2 regions of the Pectinatus sottacetonis genome follow, and region 2 is predicted to be linked to the other one. Evidence: a T-box and tRNA genes for the amino acid it is inferred to sense, from the RefSeq annotation. Region 2 holds a T-box; the other holds one or more tRNA genes.
The links. A T-box is a leader RNA that pairs with one kind of tRNA and senses whether it is charged. The one in region 2 lies ahead of pheS (phenylalanine--tRNA ligase subunit alpha), so its partner is inferred to be a tRNA-Phe.

Region 1 (8,072 bases), 370 kb from region 2:
GTCAATGTCAAGCATAGTAGCTTGAGCTCCTTCAAAAAGGATCTTTTTATTATTTTTGATGGCCTTATTGAGATAAGATGGTGTATCAATTACAAATGGACGAAGTTTTTCAGCATAAACGGAATATTCTTCTAGAATTTTCTTATAGTTTAAAGGTGGTTGGTTATAGAGTACTTCAAGTTCGTGGTTTTTTATATCAAGTATGGTTTTTAATTTATCAGCAAATAGTTCATTGTCAATTAAATCACACATTCTAATGCCAATACGACGGTCACGATCCATATAGCATGGACCAATACCGCGTTTAGTTGTACCAATTTTTGAATTACCACGATTGTCTTCTTCTAGCCCATCCATCAGGCGGTGATAAGGCATAACAACCTGAGCACGGTTAGAGATAAGATAATCGGCAGTTTCAATCCCTTCTTTTTTTAATGAAGCTATTTCATTTAATAAAACTTCTGGATCAAAAACTACACCATCACCGATAACGCATTTTTTCCCTTTATATAAAATGCCAGAAGGCATAAGGCGCAGTTTAAATTCCTTGCCATCGACACTTACGGTGTGCCCGGCGTTACTACCACCTTGATAGCGGACTACTATATCTGATTGTTCAGCAAGATAATCAACTATTTTACCTTTTCCCTCATCGCCCCATTGGGTTCCTGTAACAACAACTGTTGACATGTAGTATCCTTCTTTCTATGACAGTCGGAGCTGTCAATGCTTTTATTTTATAATTATGTTTAGATGCCAAAACGACTTAGTATCATATCAACATGGCGTAAAAACCATTTATAATCGAAGCAGTTGTCAATTTCTTCTTTGGATAAATACTTGGTAATATCAGGGTCTTTTTCTATATTTGTACGGAAGTCTTCGCCTGCCATCCAGCGTTTCATAGCGTTTCGCTGTACCCATTTATAAGCATCTTCACGTAATACCCCTTTATTTACGATAGTAAGCATGATACGCTGACTATAAATGAGACCACCGGTTTTGTTCATATTAGCCATCATCGCATCAGGGTAAATAAGCAGTTTATCAACAATATTAGTGAATTTACGTAAGCAATAATCTACTGTTATTGTGCTATCTGGTAAAATTACTCGTTCAACAGAAGAATGAGAAATATCACGTTCGTGCCAAAGTGTAATATCTTCCATAGATGCCAAAGCATTGCCACGGACAATGCGGGCGAGTCCCGAAATTCTTTCACAGGTTATAGGATTACGTTTGTGCGGCATAGCTGAGGAACCTTTTTGACCTGGACTAAAATATTCTTCTGCTTCGCGAATATCAGTTCTTTGCCAATTACGTATTTCAGTGGCAAATCTTTCCAGAGAGCTGGCAGTGATAGCGAGCATTGTCATATATTCAGCATGACGATCACGCTGAACAACTTGGGTAGCAAGGGGAACAGGAGTAAGTCCCAACTTTTTGCAGACAATTTCCTCAATGCGCGGGTCAATGTTGGAGTACGTTCCGACTGCACCGGATAATTTGCCGACAGCTATATTTTTACGGGCATTTTCAATACGCTTTAAGTCACGACCTAGTTCTGAATACCACAGGGCAAATTTTAGACCAAGTGTCATTGGTTCTGCGTGGATACCATGTGTACGGCCGATGCACGGTGTATGCCGATGTTCATCAGCACGGCGTAGTAAAACTTGACGTAATTTTTTGATATCTTCGATAATTATATCAGCTGATTTTTTCATCATAATACCAAGTGCTGTATCTTTTACATCACTTGAAGTGAGACCTTTATGAATATATTTAGAATCATCACCGACATATTCAGCAACATTAGTCAGAAAAGCAATAATGTCATGATTAGTAACTTTTTCAATTTCCTTGACGCGGGGCAGATCAAACTTTGCTTTAGCACGAATATTTTTGGCAGCTTCTTTGGGAATCTGTCCAAGTTCAGCCATGGCTTCACATGCAGCTATTTCTACATCAAGCATGACTTGGAATTCATGTTGTAATGTCCATATATTACCCATTTCAGGATTTGTATAACGTTCAATCATCTGGTGGTGTCCTCCTAAGACAAAAAAATATACGGGGGCTCATTTACCCCCGTATATAATAGCATTGACAAGCTGTCATGTCAATTTAAAACTGAGTTCATAATTTATGTGTAAAAAGCAAAAAAATATTTATAAATGGTGCCTCAGAGCGGAATCGAACCACTGACACGGGGATTTTCAGTCCCCTGCTCTACCGACTGAGCTACCGAGGCATAATGATAAAAAAATAACATGGAAATCCATGTTATTGTAAACAAAATGGCGACCCGAATGGGATTTGAACCCATGACCTCCGCCGTGACAGGGCGGCATTCTAACCAACTAAACTACCGGGCCGAAATATGGTGGGCGATAACAGGATCGAACTGCTGACATCTTGCTTGTAAGGCAAGCGCTCTCCCAGCTGAGCTAATCGCCCATACTATGGTGACGCCTATGGGATTCGAACCCATGAACCCGCCGTGAAAGGGCGGTGTCTTAACCGCTTGACGAAGGCGCCATATCAATTGACAGCGTGACAAATATTTATCAGTCACGAGCAATAAATATTCTATCATAGTTAAATATAATATGCAAGACTTTTTTATAATAAAATCAATTTTTTCCAATTGCCTGATTCCCGCGTACAGGAACACTAGCATTATTTCCTTGTGATGGTGTACTATCTGCGCCAGAAGGTTCTTTAAATTCATTTGAAGTTTTATGGAGAGAATTTTTATCAAGTGATTTTTTGTTATCGATAGAACTGTTTTTATTGATATATTTTTTTGTGTTGTGGGAAGTATCTTCTATGTGGCCTATTTCATTATTTTTTCTAGGAAGTTCTTTGGCTGTTGCCGGGATAGAAGTTTTGTATTCTAAAGCTGTGTTTTCCATAGAGGAAAGCATGGCAGGGGTCATATTTATATCGAGAGTATCTGCTAAAGCATAGCGCAATTTTTTGATATCAGGTATCCAATAACTTATTCCATTAATGTACATAGGAGTACCAGGAATCATGGCTGTTTTTAAACCATTGTTTTGTGCTTCCTTTAGTGAACCTAGGAAAGCTAATAACTGTCGTATGGACATGTCTGTTTTTACGGCATGGAATACTTCTGCTACTATTGCTGGAATACGGGGAATAATTGCAGGCGATAAAACTTTATCCATTACAGCCTTCATAAATTTTTGCTGTCTTTTTATCCGTCCTATATCTCCTTCTGAATCACGATAACGTACATATTCAATAGCAGTTTTTCCATCCATATGTTGCATTCCTGGTTGGAAGTTAATGTGAAGACCGCCGTTATCATCCCAGGGATCATTATAGTACATACGTTTTTCTACATCGATATCAACGCCACCGATATCATCAATGATTTTTTCAAAAGCTTCCATATTTATTACAACGTAATGATCCATGGGAACACCTAAGAATTGTTCCACTGTATCACGAGTCAAATTATGTCCGCCATAAGCATAAGCGGCATTTATTTTATCCCAGCCATGATTTTTGATTTTAACACGTGTATCACGGGGAATTGATAAAAGGGCTGCCTGATTTTTCTTTGGGTCGATTGTGGCTACCATCAGGGTATCACTTCTGCCAACATCATCATGACGGGAATCTACCCCCATTATCATGACAGTAGCTTTGTCAGCAGCAACGAGCATACCTTTTTCTTTGTCAGTCTTATGGTCCGTATTGAGAAAACCAGCAAATATTGCACCACAGCCGGCAGCTACTAAGAATACTAATAATAAAATTATTATCGGCAGATATGTTTTTTTCTTTTTTTGCATGTTTAATACTCCAATATCCATAATTTTACCAGAACACTTATATACAATTGTCTTTTATTATAAATTCTGTTTTAATTTAACGCAATGTTTTTATGTAGTAAAATTTAATTGAAAGGATAAATTTCTCTTTTAGTAAAAAACTATTTGGTACAAAGAAAATATGACATAAATATTTTTGTGATATATATGATATATACTAAATTGACATGCTTTTTTGGCCAATGGTATAATTGTTAACATATTATTATATATTATTAAATTGAAAATATTATTTTAGGGAGAATGGTTTTATGTCAAAAAAAGTTTTTCCAGTATCACAACAGCAGCTTGAAAAAATTATAGAGAAATATCCGACGCCTTTTCATATATATGATGAAAAAGCTATTCGCCTGAATATGCGACGTCTATTTAAAGCTTTTGCATGGGCTCCGGGATTTCGCGAATATTATGCAGTTAAGGCTTTGCCGAATCCGCGTATTTTACAAATTCTTCGGGAAGAAGGGGCTGGGGCTGATTGTAGTTCACTGCCGGAATTGATCCTTTCAGAAAAAGCAGGAATAACAGGAGAGCGTATAATGCTTACATCAAATGATACACCGGCAGATGAATTTCAAAAGGCAATTGAGTTAGGAGCTATAATAAATCTTGATGATATTTCTCATATTGAATATTTAGAACAAAATGCTGGTCTGCCCAAGATAATGTCGTTTCGTTACAATCCTGGCTCAATAGTTGGAGGAAATGACATAATTGGGAAACCAGAAGAAGCCAAATATGGATTGACGCGTAAACAATTATTTAAAGCTTATAAAATTATGCAGCAAAAGGGTGTTGGACGTTTTGGCCTTCATACAATGGTTATATCCAATGAACTTAATGACAATGCATTTGTTGCTACAGCCAAAATGATGTTTAAACTTGCGGTAGACTTGAAAAATCAGCTGGGAATATCGCTGGAATTTATTAATTTGGGCGGAGGCATTGGCATTCCCTATCGTCCAGAAGAACATGAAGTTAACCTTGAGGCTGTGGGACAGGGGATCGAAAGAGTATATAAAGAAATATTGGTGCCGGCTGGTTTGGATAGTACAGAAATAGCTTTTGAATCCGGCAGGGCAATAACTGGACCTTATGGCTATCTGGTAGCAACTGTTCTGCATGAAAAGAAAACATATAAGGATTATATAGGGCTAGATGCTTCAATGGCTAATTTAATGCGTCCCGGAATGTATGGAGCTTACCATCATATTGTGGTAGTAGGGAAGGAAGATAAACCTTGCACGAAAATTTATGATATAACAGGTTCATTATGTGAAAACTGTGATAAATTTGCTATTAATCGCAATTTGCCAGAAATACAGATTGGTGACAGAGTAGTGATTTTTGATACAGGAGCACATGGACATTCTATGGGCTTTAATTATAATGGGAAACTACGCAGTGCTGAATTACTGTTGCGGGAAGATGGAGAAGTAGAGCTTATACGCCGTGCAGAAACGATGACGGATTATTTTGCAACATTGACTGGATTTTCAGGGAGTATAATGTAGGTGATAAAATATGAAAGTGGCAGCTAGTGATTTTGACTGTACATTGTTTTTTCCGCCAAAACATTTTCCCTCTAAAGCGGGGATTGCTAAAAGCGACATAGAGGCAATTACCAAATGGCAGAAAGCTGGACATAGGTTTGGTATTGTAACTGGTAGAAATTACCAAATGCTGTTAAAAGATACAGATAGTTATGATTTACAATTAGATTTTGCAGTTTGTCTGACAGGTGCAGTAGTTTATGGTAAAAACAGCAATATAGTAGAACAAAATCCTATTGATAATATTATCAGCAGGAATATTATGTTACTGCCAATTTTTCAGCAGAGCAGGCATATTGCCTGCTTTACGCCTTATGCTACTTATGTATGTATTCAATCTGAAACATCATGGTTTAGTGTTATACGTGACTTGGCACAGTTTATTACGCAGATAGATTTTTTTACGGCAGAATGTTTGAAAGGAATATGCCAAATAAGTTTGCAATATGATAGTGCTGCAGAAGCAGCGATAGCAGCAAAACAGATAAATAATTTAAATGCAGGTGTGATGGCATATTGTAATGTGACTGCTGTTGATATTGTGAGGGATAATATCAATAAATCGGCTGGATTGGAGACTGTTTTAACGGTAAATAACTGGCAAAAAAATAAAATATTAACAATTGGGGACGGGATCAATGATTTGCCAATGATTAAAAAATTTGCTGGATTTACAGTTAATACTGCAGATGAAGCGATAAAAAGATATGCAGTTAAAACATATGATAATATTGCGGATATGTTGAATGACAATTTTTAAGCTAGAGAATTTGATAAAGAAAATTTTTTTGAATATAAAAAAACCATCAGTATTTATGCTGATGGTTAATTTTTACTTTTTATTGGTCGGAGCAGCAGGATTCGAACCTGCGACCCCCTGGTCCCAAGCCAGGTGCTCTACCAAACTGAGCCATGCCCCGAACGAATGATATTATACAATGAAAAAGGATAGTAAGTCAAGTCTTTTGTTGAAATTAAAATGGAAAAAAATTTGCATGACAGGAAATGTTAAGCTAAATAGCGAATTATAAGGTATAGAAAAGACGGTAAAAATTTTATAATGGTGGTGAAAAAAATGCATTTTTATTGTGAAAAGTGTAAAAAAAAATATCCGCTTAATACATTGACTTATCATTGCAGTTGTGGAGGACTGTTTAAGCTTTATAAAACTGCAGAGGACATTATACCTTCTTCTATATCTATCGGTGAGATAAAGACTCCTATGCTGGCAGTAAACTTTGATGATTTTGGCAAGGTGTTTTTGAAATTGGAACATCTTCAGACTACTGGTTCTTTTAAAGCAAGAGGGGCATATGCACTCATTAATGAACTGAAATATCTAGGAATAAGTCATATAGTTGAGGATTCATCGGGTAATTCCGGAGCCGCAATTTCTGCTTATGCGGCAGCAGCGGGGATTGATTGTGATATTTACGTTCCTAAGGGAATAGCTGAGAGCAGAGTGAAATTTATGAAGACCTTTGGTACTCATGTCCATTATGCAGATAACAGGATAGAGGCAGGCAAAGCAGCCCGCCGAGCTGCTGAAAAAATATATTATGCTTCGCATATATATAATCCATTATTTTTTGAAGGAATAAAAACTTTGGCATATGAAATCTATGAACAAATGGGAAATAAGGTACCTGAATATATTTTTGTGCCTGTGGGCAATGGTACAATACTATTGGGGTTGTATTATGGATTTGAAGAAATTGGTCGGCTGCCGGCTTTTGTAGCAGTTCAGAGTGAAAGTTGCAGCCCGGTGTACAGTCGGTTTAAACATAGAAAATTGCAGCCAGAATCATATACGATTGCTTCGGCAATACGGATAATGCACCCCAAGCGGATAAATGAAATATTAATGATACTGCAGCGAAGTTTAGGAAATGTGGTGACAGTTTCTGATGATGAAATACATAATGCCCAGCTGGCTATTGGTCGAAAAGGGATTTATGTGGAAGAAAGTGCTGCTTGTTCATTGGCTGGGGCATTGAAGTTTTTCAAAAAGGGAAAACCAGATAATTATAGAATTGTTTTACCATTGACTGGAGCAGGATTATTATCCTGAATATGAGTGGAATGAACGGGCAGGAAAGTAAACAATTATATTAAAAAATAAAATGTTTTAATATAAATAAGATAAAACACTTTTATTTTTGGCTAGTCTTTATTAAAATATAAACCAATACATAATGTATTGGTTTATATTTTGTCCACACGGACCAGGTGAAACAGTGTTTGCAAATGGCATGGGAGGTATATGATTTTTGGATAATGTTGGTATAATAATTTTTTTGGTATGCGGTGGATTTGTAGCAGGTTTTGTTGATTCAATTGCAGGGGGAGGCGGGATAATTTCATTACCGGTATTATTGTTAACCGGAATAGATCCGGTTGCCGCATTGGCAACAAATAAAATGTCAGCGGTTATGGGGTCGTTTACAAGTGCCATGACTTTTATTAGAAATAGAAAAGTTACCGTGGAAATAATAAAGTATGTATTTCCCTTATCAATTATAGGCTCTTTGGGAGGAGTAATGGTAGTACATCAAATACCGGCTGATTTTTTACGACCGTTAGTAGTGGTATTATTGATATGTATTACGATTTATACGCTGAGTCGGAAAAATTGGGGGAAAAAGGCATCATATAC
Region 2 (8,072 bases):
AGTGAAATTAGCACCATAGATAAAACATAAAACCGTGGGACACACGGGGGTAGCTTGTTTATGCTTGCGGCATCAGTCGTATCGAACAAGAAATTCCCGCCTTCTAATGTATCAGCGTAGGTGGTGGGAGTATGTCTCGAAAATTTATCTTCACCATCATATCAAGGAGGTTTTTATTTTGATGACATTTCAGGAAATTATCCTGACATTACAAAAATTTTGGTCTGATCAAGGCTGCATTCTAGGACAGGCCTACGATGTAGAAAAGGGTGCAGGCACTATGAATCCTTCGACATTTTTACGTGTTCTAGGCCCTGAACCATGGCATATTGCTTACGTTGAGCCATCCCGCCGCCCTGCTGATGGCCGCTATGGAGAAAATCCTAATCGCTTATTCCAGCATCATCAATTTCAGGTTATTATGAAACCTTCACCTGATAATATCCAAGAATTATATTTAACCAGTCTAAAAAAACTAGGCATCCATCCTGAAGACCATGATATACGCTTTGTGGAAGATAATTGGGAGTCTCCTACACTTGGTGCATGGGGATTGGGTTGGGAAGTGTGGCTTGACGGCATGGAAATAACTCAATTCACCTATTTCCAGCAAGTCGGCAGTGTTGATGTCAAGCCTGTAGCCTCTGAAATCACATATGGCCTGGAAAGACTCGCCATGTATATACAGGAAAAAGAAAATGTTTTCGATATAGTATGGTCTGGTGATTATACATATGGTGATGTTTTCAAACAAAATGAATTTGAACAATCCACCTATAATTTTGAACTTGCTGATACTACTTTATTATTTGACCTATTTGATAAATATGAACAAGAAGCAACCCGTATCATAAAACTTGGTTATGTCCATCCAGCTTATGATTATGTCTTAAAATGTTCCCATACGTTTAATTTACTCGATTCACGTGGTGCTATTAGTGTATCAGAACGCACAGCATTTATCAGCCGGATCAGAAATTTATCCCGCTTATGCGCAAAATGCTATCTGGAACAACGCGAAAAATTAGGTTATCCAATGTTAACACGAGGTGACAATAATGAGTAAAGATTTATTACTCGAAATAGGTACTGAAGAAATTCCAGCCCATTTTATGCCGGCCATATTAAAACAATTACAAGAAAAAGCTCAGACAAAGTTTTCCAGTCTTCATATAGAATTCAGCGAAATTAAGACATTGGGCACACCACGCCGGCTTACTCTTTTAATAAAGGGCTTAGCAGAAAAACAAGCTGATATCTCTACCGAACATAAAGGACCTTCTGTAAAAATAGCTTTTGATGCTGACAACAATCCTACTAAAGCAGCTGAAGGGTTTGCCCGCGGTAAGAAGATTCCTGTAGAAACGCTTACCATCAAAGACGGTTATGTATATGCTGTAGTTCATGAACAGGGCCAAGCCACTTTCAGTCTGCTGAAAAATATACTTCCTCAGCTGATTACTGAACTAAATTTTCCCAAAACAATGCGCTGGGGTAATCTTGATTTCCGTTTTGTCCGTCCTATTCGCTGGATAGTTGCTTTATATGACAGGGAAATTATTAATTTTACTATAGCCAATGTAACATCCGGCAACAAAACTCGCGGTCATAGATTTTTAAGTAATGGTGAACATATCATAGGCTGTGCTTCAGCTTATGAAAAAACAATGCAAGACCTATTTATTATAGTAGATCAAAACAAACGCCGGGCTATTATTGAAAAACAAATAAATAAACTTGCTGCTGAACATAATGGTAATGCACAAATAACGGAAGATCTTCTAGAAGAAGTTACCTATCTGGTTGAATACCCTACAGCTTTATGCGGCAGTTTTGAAAATAAATATTTGCAGTTACCTAAAGAAGCGGTAATAACTCCAATGCGTGAACACCAGCGATATTTTCCTGTGCTAGACAATAAGAATAATTTATTGCCCTTATTCATTACTATACGCAATGGCGGTAAAAAATCCCTTAATATTGTACAACATGGCAATGAAAGAGTTCTTCGGGCTCGTCTTGCCGATGCTCAGTTCTTTTTTGATGAAGACCGAAAGAACAAACTCGTTGACTATCTTGATAAATTAAAGACTGTTGTTTTTCAGGAAAATCTTGGCAGTATCTATGACAAATCACTACGACTAGTTGAACTTACTAATTACCTCGGTCATTACTTGAATATATCTGTTGGTGAATTGAAGACAGCAAAACGTGCCGCCTATTTATCTAAAGCAGATCTAGTTACCGGCATGGTATGTGAATTTACTGAACTACAGGGAACCGTGGGACGCGAATATGCTCTTTTAGATGGTGAAGAAACAGCGGTGGCAAAAGCCATTTATGAACATTACATGCCGCGTTTTGCTGGAGATAAGCTTCCCTCCGAAACTGCTGGTCAGCTGGTAAGTATTGCTGATAAAATCGATAATATCACCGCAACATTCAGCCGCAATCTTATACCTACAGGTTCCCAGGATCCATTTGCACTCCGCCGCCAGACCTTAGGCATGATTAATACAATAATAAAAGCAGCCATGCATATATCTCTGACTGCTCTCATTGAAAAATCAATGGATTTGCTCAACATCAATTCTGACAGCAAATCTAATTTATTGAGCAATATACTTGACTTCATCCACCTGCGTCTAAAGACTATATTATCTGACAAAAAAATTCGTTACGATATTGTAGATGCTGTGAGCAATAATGTGGATGATATTTACTCTGTTTACCAGAAAGCTGTCATTCTTAATGAAAAAATTACTACTGGCAGCATGGATGATACCATACAGGCATTTGTCCGTGTCAGCAATATTGCCAAAAAAGATAGTTTGACAATGAGCCCTGATTTATTTGTAGAAAAAGAAGAAAAAACACTTTATAACATTTATACTGCTATTAAAACCGCTAACACAAACTTACATGATGATTATGCATCTATGATTGAAAACCTGAAAAAACTAACCATCCCTATTGATGCCTTTTTCAATAAGGTAATGGTAATGGATAAAAATGAAAAAATAAAAAATAATCGGTTGGCACTCTTAAAGAATATAGATAACTTGAGCAAACAAACCGCTGACTTCAGTAAAATTGTTCTCTAATATCTAATTTATATTTAAAGAGAGGGCTTTGATTATATGGAAAAAAAAAGATTACAACGTAATCTGAAAGCCAGACATGTAGAAATGATCGCCTTAGGAGGAACAATAGGCGTAGGATTATTTATGGGATCGGCCAGCACTATTGAAACTGCTGGCCCTTCCGTCTTACTCTGCTATGGATTAGCAGGACTTGTAATATTTTTCATAATGCGAATTATGGGTGAAATGTTATATTTAGAACCAGTAACCGGATCTTTTGCCTCTTACGGCTATAAATACATTCATCCCTTTGCCGGATACTTGACAGCGTGGTGTTATTGGTTTTTATGGGTTGCTGTAGGTTTATCTGAAATAACAGCTATTGGTATCTATATAAGATACTGGCTGCCTTTTATGCCCCAATGGATCTCCGCTTTTGGCGGCATGTTTATTATTGCTGCCGCTAATTTAACAGCTGTAAAATATTATGGAGAATTTGAATTCTGGTTTTCTATAATAAAGATCAGTACGATTGTTATAATGATCCTGCTTGGCTTCGGTATCATATTATTTGGCATAGGTTATGGTGGTCATCCCCTTGGTTTTTCCAATCTATGGTCCCACGGCGGATTTTTCCCCCATGGAGCAAAAGGTATGCTGACTGCTTTATGTATAGTTACTGCTTCTTTTCAAGGTATAGAATTAATAGGCATAACCGCTGGTGAAGCTGAACAACCTCAAAAAACTTTAAGAAAAGCCATCCAGGGAATTGTTTGGCGTATTCTTTTATTTTATATCGGCGCTATTTTTATAGTAATTACTATCTATCCCTGGAATCGACTGGGTATGCTCGGCAGCCCATTTGTTACAATATTTTCCCGTACGGGCATTACAGCGGCTGCTGGCATTATAAATTTTGTCGTATTAACTGCTGCACTTTCCGGCTGTAACAGCGGCTTATACAGTGCCGGCCGCATGCTCTACACTTTGTCAGAAAACGGTCAGGCTCCTAAATTTTTTTGTCGATTATCAAAATCAGGTATTCCCCAAAATGCTATTTTATTTACTATTGCGTTACTTAGTATCGGTGTTGTCTTGAATTATTTAATTCCTAACTCAAAGTTATTTTTGTATATTTACAGTGCCAGTGTATTTCCCGGAATGATTGCTTGGTTTGTCATAGCTATAGCTCAAAAAAATTTTCGGAAAACTCATGGAAAAAAAGTTATGGCTGAACACCCCTTTAAATCTCCCCTATATCCTTACAGCAACTATTTCTGCATTATTTTTCTTCTGTTAGTAATAATAGGCATGTGGCTGAATAATGATACTCGGACTTCTTTAATCGTCGGCTGGATCTTCTGCGGCATATTATCAATCTATTATATAATATGGCAGCCGGATAAAAAACATACGTTTTTATAAAATAAATGACATGTTGCTTAAACCATATGCGCTGAATTTATATATAATTGTTTTATGATTTATTTTGTGATATACTGAGCTATGATATATTAGAAAGTTAGTATATATATAGATATTTGACAATGATAAAGAGAGTATGCCTGCTTATTTCGTACAGAAAATATCGTTTCAGCTGAGAGCGATACCGAAATTTCAGGCAGAAGTTCACTTTTGAGTTCTATAGTGAAAATTATAAAATATATATTTTATTTTATGAGCTTACCGGCAATTAATTGTGTAGCTATAGCGTTGGCGGCGTTAACGCAGTCAAAGTATCAATTAGGGTGGTACCGCGAGTTTAACCTTCGCCCCTTTATAGGGGGGAGGTTTTTTTATTTTCTAGAAATTTAATTATAAAACTTCATCAGGAGGCACTTATCTTGGAACAGGAATTATCTCAAATCAAACACGAAGCTCTAACAGCAATAAAAGCTGCTGAAAATTTAACTGTTCTTAATGAACAGCGAGTGAAATATCTGGGAAAAAAGGGTTCTCTTACCGCTATACTACGCGGTATGGGCAAACTGGCACCAGAAGACCGTCCGCGTGTCGGACAACTTGTCAACAATGTACGCATAGAACTCGAATCTCTTTTGGAAGAACGGGTAAAAACATTAAAAAAAGAAGAAATGGTACATCGTCTGGCTAATGAAAAAATTGATGTTACCCTCCCTGGCAGAAAACAGCACCTTGGTCATCTCCATCCATTAACACTAACACTCAATAAAATTAAAAATATTTTTAAAAGCATGGGTTATTCCATCGCTGAAGGACCGCAGATCGAAACAGATTATTTTAATTTTGAAGCATTAAATCTGCCCAAGGATCATCCTGCCCGCGACATGCAGGATTCTTTTTACATCACTAATGACATACTCATGCGTACACAGACTTCTCCTGTCCAGGCAAGAACCATGCAGGCACATGATCCTAACAGTCCCATTCGTATAATTGCACCAGGCCGGGTATACCGCCGTGATGATTATGATGCTACACATTCGCCTATGTTTACTCAGGTGGAAGGATTGTGCATTGATAAAAATATCCGTTTATCTGATTTAAAAGGTACTTTAACATCAGCCATGCAACAATTATTCAGTGATGATTTACAACTGCGTTTCCGTCCCAGCTTCTTCCCTTTTACAGAACCCAGTGCTGAAGTTGATATGACATGTGTCATGTGCCATGGCAAAGGCTGCCGTGTCTGCAAAGGAACTGGCTGGCTGGAAATACTCGGTGCCGGTATGGTTCATCCTCATGTATTACAGATGAGTGGTTATGATCCTAAAAAAGTCAGCGGATTTGCCTTTGGCATGGGGGTAGAACGCATTGCCATGCTTTCATACGGCATAGAAGATTTAAGACTTTTCTTCGACAACGATTTACGTTTTTTAAAACAATTTTAATAGTAAAGGAGATTTCCTCACATGCAGGTATCCATAAAATGGCTCAAAGACTATATTCAATTCAGTGAAACTCCGGAAAAAATTGCTGACTTGCTGACAATGGCTGGTGTTCCCGTAGAAAATATTATAGATCCAGGTGCAGGCTTAGACAAGGTAATCACTGGTCGAATTGAAAAATTAGAACCACACCAAAACTCAGATCATTTACAAATATGCACAATAAATGTTGGTCTGGAAAAAAACATAATCATCGTAACCGGAGCACAGAATGTTGCCGAAGGCCAGATAGTTCCTGTCGCTATGATCGGCGCTCATCTGCCCAATGGAATGAAAATTTCCAAGGGAAAACTACGCGGCGTAATGTCTTATGGTATGTTATGTTCTGCACAGGAATTAAAACTTGATCTTGAAGCTCTTCCCAATGAACAAAAAACAGGTATATATATACTACCTTCTGATACAGTAATCGGTATAAATGTAAAGGATATACTTGGCCTCAATGATATTATTTTAGAATTTGAACTGACTGCCAACAGAAGCGACTGTTTTAGTGTCTTCGGGCTTGTCCGGGAAATAGCTGCTTTGACAGGCAACAAGCCTGTCTGGCCTGTTATCCATGTAAAAGAAGATAATCCTCTGGCAATTGAAAGTTCCTTTAATGCTGAAATCAAAGATCCTGATCTATGTTCACGTTTTTCCTGCCGCATGCTTAAAGATGTAAAGATAGGTCCTTCTCCTGAATGGCTCCAGCAGCGTCTTGATGGTGCCGGTATCCGTTCCATAAACAATGTCGTCGATGTAACAAATTTTGTAATGATTGAATTAGGTCAGCCAATGCATTCATATGACTATGACACTATCATTGGACATAAATTAATTGTCCGCCGAGCTGTGGAAGGAGAACTTATCCACACATTAGACAATACCGTCCACAAAACGCAAAAAAATATGCTCATGATTGCTGATGACCAAAAAGCGGTCGGACTGGCAGGAATAATGGGTGGTTTAGCAACAGAAGTAACAGCTAAAACTACTACTGTTATCTTAGAAGCCGCCAAATTCTATGGACCTAGTATACGCCGCACCTCACGGGCCTGTGGCTTAACTTCAGAAGCCTCCGGCCGATTTGAGCGCGGTACTGATATAGAAAACACCACCTGTGCCCTAGACCGTGCTGCCCAATTATTACAAGATATAGGCGCCTGCACTGTATGTAAAGGTATCGTCGATATATATCCTGAACCCAAACAGCCCATAAGTGTAGACTTTACCACTGATGAAATAAATAAACACCTGGGAACTACTATTGATAAAGAAACAATGTTGCACATTCTGGAAAAATTGGAAATTACTACTGTGGATAAACAGGACTGCATTACAGCTAAAATTCCTTCATGGCGCAATGACATAACATGTATGCAAGACATTTCAGAAGAAATTGCCCGTATTTATGGTTTTGAAAACATTCCTTCAACTTTACCATTCGGCATTGCTCTACAGGGCAAGGAATCAGAAAAACAAATATTCACCGACAAGATCAAGGATGTATTATCCAGTATCGGCCTGTCTGAAACAATATCATTTGCCTTTACTCATCCTTCTATATTCGACAAATTAAATGTCCCAGAAAATCATCAAATGCGCCGCGCCATTCCTATAATGAATCCTCTTACAGATGAATATCCTCTTGTCCGCACATGTCTGCTGGGTTCTGTAATGGAAAATCTGGCACGCAACTTCTCCCGCAAAAACAATGACATAAAAATTTTTGAAGTAGGCACTGTTTTTCAGCCTAAAGCCCTGCCTGTAACTGAACAACCTGATGAATATTTGAAACTAGCCGGTGCCATTTCCGGTAGAAGAGATCCAGTCGGCTGGAACCAAAGCAATAATGATATTGACTTTTATGATGCCAAAGGTATTGTTGAAGAATTACTGGATAAACTGTCCATAAATCGTTATACCGTTGAAGCAGGAGAACACTTTGCCATGCATCCGGGAAAAACAGCCCTGTTCAAAAAAGGGCGTGATACCATTTTCACGGTAGGCGAACTGCATCCATCCACTGCTGCTGCTTTCAATATAACTAAACCTGTCTATATTTTCTCTGCTGATGTAG

Region 1: it has a tRNA-Phe gene. The T-box ahead of pheS (phenylalanine--tRNA ligase subunit alpha) is inferred to sense a tRNA for this amino acid. The anticodon was not compared.

The regions. Positions count from the first base shown of each region.
Region 1 is NZ_WIQK01000001.1:1,035,885-1,043,956, reverse strand. It holds gene I6760_RS04800 (adenylosuccinate synthase) at 1-690, opposite strand, end outside; gene purB (adenylosuccinate lyase) at 750-2,042, opposite strand; tRNA gene I6760_RS04790 (tRNA-Phe) at 2,179-2,254, opposite strand; tRNA gene I6760_RS04785 (tRNA-Asp) at 2,302-2,378, opposite strand; tRNA gene I6760_RS04780 (tRNA-Val) at 2,385-2,460, opposite strand; tRNA gene I6760_RS04775 (tRNA-Glu) at 2,467-2,541, opposite strand; gene I6760_RS04770 (LCP family protein) at 2,637-3,848, opposite strand; gene I6760_RS04765 (diaminopimelate decarboxylase family protein) at 4,118-5,377, shown strand; gene I6760_RS04760 (HAD-IIB family hydrolase) at 5,388-6,176, shown strand; tRNA gene I6760_RS04755 (tRNA-Pro) at 6,260-6,336, opposite strand; gene I6760_RS04750 (pyridoxal-phosphate dependent enzyme) at 6,492-7,487, shown strand; gene I6760_RS04745 (TSUP family transporter) at 7,687-8,072, shown strand, end outside.
Region 2 is NZ_WIQK01000001.1:661,165-669,236, forward strand. It holds gene glyQ (glycine--tRNA ligase subunit alpha) at 182-1,066, shown strand; gene glyS (glycine--tRNA ligase subunit beta) at 1,059-3,104, shown strand; gene I6760_RS03100 (amino acid permease) at 3,141-4,508, shown strand; T-box leader at 4,622-4,863, shown strand; gene pheS (phenylalanine--tRNA ligase subunit alpha) at 4,928-5,953, shown strand; gene pheT (phenylalanine--tRNA ligase subunit beta) at 5,975-8,072, shown strand, end outside.